2 regions of the Lacrimispora sinapis genome follow, and region 2 is predicted to be linked to the other one. Evidence: riboswitches for the same ligand, from Rfam matches in the RefSeq annotation. Region 2 holds a riboswitch; the other holds the start of a gene.
What was found. Region 2 has a riboswitch for thiamine pyrophosphate ahead of thiC (phosphomethylpyrimidine synthase ThiC). Riboswitches for the same ligand answer to the same signal wherever they lie in the genome.

Region 1 (3,144 bases), 290 kb from region 2:
TATACTCTTTTAGGGACCGGCCTGACCTGGCTGCTCACCAGAAATGTATCCAGAGCCATCTCTGTTCTTATGGTGGACTTTTCCTGTGCCTTAAAGCTTGCCATGCCTATCTCTGTGCTTTCTGCCATTCGCGAGGCCAGCATGTATCACATGACCGTAAAAGGAGGAAAATACCTGGAGGCAGTGGCCGATGCCGCTGTGGTGGTTTTTGATAAGACCGGTACTCTGACAAAGGCAAGACCTACGGTAAAGGAAGTGGTGACGTTTGGCAGGGAAAGCAAGGAAGAGATGCTTCGGATCGCAGCCTGTCTGGAGGAACATTTTCCCCATTCCATGGCAAAGGCTGTGGTGAAAGCAGCCAGGGATATGGGCTTGGAGCATGAAGAAATGCATTCTAAAGTGGATTATATTGTAGCCCATGGCATTGCCTCCTATATTGAGGGCAGGAAGGTGGTCATTGGCAGCTATCATTTTGTATTTGAAGATGAGGCCTGTACGGTGGATGAAGCTTACCGGGAGACCTTTGACCGGCTTCCCTCAGACTGCAGCCATCTATACCTTGCCATGGACCAGAAGCTGGCAGCCGTGATTTGTGTGGAGGACCCTCTCCGGGAAGAGGCAGGAGCGGTAATCAATTCCTTAAAGAAAGCAGGAATCCGCAAGGTGGTCATGATGACCGGAGACAGTGAGCGGACGGCCAGGGCGGTAGCAGCCAGAGTCGGCGTGGATGAGTATTACTCAGAAGTCCTGCCGGAGCAGAAGGCCCGTTTTATCGAGCAGGAAAAAGCGGCAGGCAATGTGGTCATCATGGTGGGAGACGGGATCAATGATTCTCCGGCCCTTTCTGCCGCAGATGTGGGCATCGCCATCAGCGACGGAGCGGAGATCGCAAGAGAGATAGCGGATATCACCCTTGCAGCAGACAATCTCTTTGAAATCGTCACCTTAAAGCTGTTGAGTGACAGCCTGATGAAACGAATTCACAGCAATTACCGGAATATCGTTGGCATCAACACCAGCCTCATCCTTTTGGGCGCGGCAGGGATCATAGCACCCACGACTTCTGCCCTTCTCCACAATCTGTCCACGATTGGGATCAGCCTGGGAGGAATGCAGAATCTGTTAGAGGAGTGATTGGTGCAGGAATGATTGGTGCCGCTTGACTTTCCCGGCGGTTGGATGTATACTTGCAATGAAAATAAAAAGGGGTGCTGGAGAAAGTCCGGCTGAGATGGAACAGAATTGTTCCGAACCCTGTAACCTGATCTGGATAATGCCAGCGTAGGAGACTTTAAGGCACAGCCTGTAGACCCGCCCGGATATCCGGACGGGTTTTCTGTATTTATAAAAAAGGAGAGAAAATATATGAATGCAAGCGTAGCGATCCAGTCACTTCCGGAAGCAAAAAATGATGAGGAATTAATCCGTATTGTAGATCAGGTGATTGATTATATCAAAAGCACCGGACTTAATTATTATGTAGGACCTTTTGAAACAGCCATAGAAGGCGATTACGACGAACTGATGGATGTGGTAAAGGAATGTCAGCATATTGCCATCCGTGCCGGTGCTCCGTCTGTGGCCGCTTATATCAAAGTTACTTACCGGCCGGAAGGAGAGGTTTTAACGATTGAAAAGAAAGTCACGAAGCATCACCAATAACCTGTGGTCCTGTTCTGCGGTTTTGGGGCTTCTTTTTCTGTGGCAGGGGATCTCTTACTTCGGGCTGGTGGATTCTTACCTGCTGCCATCGCCCCTAAGTGTGGGAAATGCGTTTCTAACCGAATTTCCGGCACTTATGGAGCATGCAAAGATAACACTGACAGAGGCATTTGCCGGACTTTTTCTGGGTGTGGCCACCGGTTTTGTCATTGCCGTGGTGATGGACCATTTTGCTGGACTTTACCGGGCGTTTTACCCCCTGATCGTGTTGACACAGACCGTACCCACGGTAGCTCTGGCTCCGCTTTTGGTGTTATGGTTCGGCTATGAGATGACTCCAAAGGTCATCCTGATTGTATTGACCACATTTTTCCCGGTCACCATAGGGCTTTTAAACGGCTTTCAATCCGCAGATCCGGATGCGGTAAATCTTTTAAGGTCTATGGGAGCCGGAACCTTCAGCATTTTCCGTTACATCAAGCTTCCCGGAGCCATGGGGCAGTTTTTTTCCAGTCTCCGGATCTCCGCCTCCTATGCGGTGGTGGGGGCAGTCATTTCGGAATGGCTGGGAGGCTTTGGCGGGCTGGGCGTATATATGACCCGGGTGAAGAAGGCATTTGCCTTTGATAAGATGTTTGCAGTTATTTTTCTTATATCTGTCATCAGTCTCCTGCTTATGAAAGGCGTGGACATGCTGGCGAAAAAATGCATGCCTTGGGAGGACCGTTGACAGACAGTTTCAGACTATGGAGGAAAGCATGAAAAAAACAGGCTTGGCAATTCTTATTGCAGCGGCTTTTGCCGCATCACTGACCGGCTGCCAGAAGCAGGAAAAGCAGGCAGCCAATGGAGAAACAGGGTCTTTGAAAAAGGTTACTTTTGTCCTTGACTGGACGCCCAACACCAATCATACCGGCCTTTATGTGGCACAGGAAAAGGGATATTTTAAAGATGCAGGACTGTCCGTTGAGATCGTTCAGCCGCCGGAGGATGGCGCAGAGGTGCTGGTCGCTTCAGGAAAAGCGGACTTTGGCATGTCCTTCCAGGATACCATGGCACCTGCACTGGTGGGAGATGACGCTCTTCCCATCACAGCAGTGGCTGCGGTGATTCAGCACAACACCTCGGGAATCATATCCCGGAAAGGGGAAGGCATGGCATCCCCCAAGGGGCTGGAAGGAAAGAAATATGCCACCTGGGACAATCCGGTGGAAAAAGCTATGATCAAAGATGTAATGGAGTCCGACGGAGGCGATTTTTCCAAGGTCGAGATGATTCCAAGTACAGTGACCGATGAAGTTTCTGCCTTAAAAACAAAATCTGTGGACGCGATCTGGATCTTTTATGCCTGGGCTGGCATAAAGATGGATCTGGAAGGCTTGGATACCGACTATTTTGCCTTTAAGGATATAAACCCTGTATTTGATTACTATACCCCTGTCATTATTGCGGGCAATGATTTTTTGGAAAGGGATCCTGAGA
Region 2 (3,144 bases):
TGGGACCGGAGCACGCAGCCCTGTTTGACTCCGGCCGGGCACAATACGTTCCGGTAACGGATCAGGAGGCAGTGGAAGCATTTGAATACTTATCCCGTAAGGAAGGGATTATTCCGGCCATTGAAAGTGCTCATGCCATCGCTTATGCCAGAAAAATTGCTCCTTCCATGGGAAAGGATCAGGTCATCGTCATCAATCTATCCGGGCGGGGCGACAAGGATGTGGCAGCCATTGCCCGTTACAAGGGGGTCCAAATCTATGAGTAGAATTTCACAAGCATTTTCAAAGGGGAAAGCATTTATCCCATTTATCACCGCAGGAGATCCGGAACTTGCAATTACGGAACAGCTGATTCCTGCTATGGCAAAGGCCGGGGCTGATCTTATTGAAATCGGAATCCCATTCTCCGATCCCGTCGCGGAAGGCATCGTGATCCAGGAAGCGGATATGCGGGCCCTGGCAGCCGGTACAACCACCGACAAAATCTTTGAAGCGGTAAAAAGGGTCCGCAAGGCAACCGATGTTCCCCTGGCCTTTATGACGTATTTAAACCCGGTTTTTGTATATGGCAGCGAGCGGTTCATTAAAAATATGGCGGAATGCAAAATTGATGCGCTGATCGTTCCGGATATGCCTTTTGAGGAAAAAGAGGAGCTTCACCCCATATGCCGCAAATATGGAATTGATTTGATTTCCCTGATCGCTCCCACCTCAAAGGAACGGATCAGGACCATCGCCTCGGAGGCAGAAGGGTTTGTTTACTGTGTCTCCTCCATGGGGGTTACCGGTGTCCGGTCGGAAATCAGCACCAATTTAGGAGAAATGGTTTCTCTGGTGAAAGAGACAAAAAAGATTCCCTGCGCCATTGGATTCGGCATCTCCACGCCGGAGCAGGCAAAAGAAATGAGCCAGGCGGCAGACGGTGTGATCGTGGGAAGCGCGATCGTCAAACTGGCGGCAGAATACGGAGCGGACTGCATCGCCCCCATCTGTAACTATGTGCGAGAAATGAAAGCCGCCATTACAGACATTTCCTGATTTTATTCTTGACAACCGTCTGACCCGGTGCTACACTAATGCCACAAGAGGGAGCTCGTAAGCGGGCTGAGAGGAAGTAATCAAACTTCGACCTTTATAACCTGATTTGGGTAATGCCAACGTAGGGATTTATACGAGACGGATGTATTTTCCGAGCCTGTACCTGTTGGTATGGGCTCTTTTTTTGTAATTTTCTAAAAAGCCCTCGTCAATCCCTCCGGATAACAAAAGGAGGATTTAAAATGAATTACACCACACAAATGGATGCGGCAAGAAAAGGCATTCTGACCAAAGAATTACTGGCGGTTGCCGAAAAGGAACAATGGGAACCGGAAAAGCTTCAGCAGCTGGTCGCGGAAGGAAAGGTTGCGATTCCTGCAAACAAACACCATACCTGCTTAAATCCAAATGGAATCGGTTCCATGCTGAAAACCAAGATCAACGTAAACCTCGGTACTTCCAGGGATTTAAATGACTTGAACATGGAACTTGAAAAAGTAAATGATGCCGTTGCCATGGGTGCGGAATCCATTATGGATTTAAGTTCTTACGGTGACACCAGAAAATTCCGCAAAAAGCTGACCGGCGAATGCCCTGCCATCATCGGAACCGTTCCCATCTACGACGCCGTGGTCTATTACCACAAGGCTCTTGGGGAAATTACTGCCGAAGAATGGATTCAGATTGTGGAAATGCATGCCAAAGACGGTGTGGATTTTATGACCATACATGTGGGAATCAACAAAGAGACCGCACGGAGATTCAAAGAAGCCAAACGTCTGACCAACATAGTTTCCAGAGGCGGCTCCATTATCTTTGCCTGGATGGAGATGACCGGACAGGAAAATCCCTTCTACGAGCATTACGACCGGATTCTGGAAATATGTGCAGAACATGATGTGACTTTAAGTCTGGGGGATGCCTGCCGCCCCGGCTGCATTGAAGATGCCTCCGATATTTCCCAGATCGAGGAGCTGGTGACTCTGGGAGAGCTGACCCGCCGTGCCTGGGAGAAACATGTCCAGGTCATTATCGAAGGTCCTGGCCATATGCCTCTTGATCAGATCGCTGCCAACATGAAGATTCAGCAGACCATCTGCAAAGGAGCTCCCTTCTACGTTCTAGGTCCGTTGGTTACGGATATTGCTCCTGGATACGATCATATCACTTCTGCCATCGGAGGAGCCATTGCCGCTGCCGCAGGCGCTTCTTTTCTCTGCTATGTGACTCCTGCAGAGCACTTAAGACTGCCGGATGCCAATGACGTGAAAGAAGGAATCATCTCCGCCCGAATTGCTGCTCACGCCGCAGATATTGCCAAAGGCATCAAAGGAGCCAAGGACTGGGATCACCAGATGAGTGATGCAAGAAAACGCCTGGATTGGGAAGCCATGTTCCATCTTGCCATTGATCCGGAAAAAGCCAGACGTTACCGGGAGACCTCTAAACCGGAAAAAGAAGACACCTGCTCCATGTGCGGTAATTTCTGCGCCATGAAAAATATGAACCGGATTCTGGATGGAGAAATGATCACCATCTTTGATGAATGATCTATTGTTTGATTTGTTTGAACAGGAGGAATTTTCGTGAATAACAAGGTATATGCAACAATACATAGAACCCCCCAGGGGGATCAGAGAATTAAAATCAAAAAACTGGCCGTCAGCGGTATGCTGGCAGCCTTTACCGTAGCACTCTCCGGCTTTTCCATCCCCATCGGTGCATCCAGATGTTTCCCCATTCAGCACCTGGTCAATGTGTTGGCCGGTATATTTTTAGGACCTGTTTATGGAGTTTCCATGGCATTTTGCACCTCCCTGATCCGAAACCTGATGGGAACCGGAAGCCTTCTTGCATTTCCCGGAAGCATGGTAGGTGCCTTTCTTGGGGCATACCTTTATAAAAAAACCGGCCGGGTTTCTCTCACCTGTCTGGGAGAAATCATCGGCACCGGATTCATCGGCGCCACGCTCTGCTATCCCGTTTCCGCACTTTTCATGGGTAAGGATGTGGGCCTATTCTTTTTTGTGGTTCCATTTCTCATGAGTACGGTCTGCGGTACTATACTGGCTGCATTTTTACTGGTAATCCTCCGACGTCTGGGAC

Region 1: linked by a shared signal. The riboswitch ahead of VIG27_RS12750 (thiamine-binding protein) and the one ahead of thiC (phosphomethylpyrimidine synthase ThiC) in region 2 are both predicted to bind thiamine pyrophosphate.

The regions. Positions count from the first base shown of each region.
Region 1 covers NZ_CP141832.1:2,718,514-2,721,657, reverse strand. The annotation lists gene VIG27_RS12755 (heavy metal translocating P-type ATPase) at 1-1,134, shown strand, start outside; TPP riboswitch at 1,195-1,306, shown strand; gene VIG27_RS12750 (thiamine-binding protein) at 1,366-1,662, shown strand; gene VIG27_RS12745 (ABC transporter permease) at 1,631-2,392, shown strand; gene VIG27_RS12740 (ABC transporter substrate-binding protein) at 2,421-3,144, shown strand, end outside.
Region 2 covers NZ_CP141832.1:3,006,953-3,010,096, forward strand. The annotation lists gene trpB (tryptophan synthase subunit beta) at 1-266, shown strand, start outside; gene trpA (tryptophan synthase subunit alpha) at 259-1,038, shown strand; TPP riboswitch at 1,076-1,184, shown strand; gene thiC (phosphomethylpyrimidine synthase ThiC) at 1,281-2,588, shown strand; gene thiW (energy coupling factor transporter S component ThiW) at 2,679-3,144, shown strand, end outside.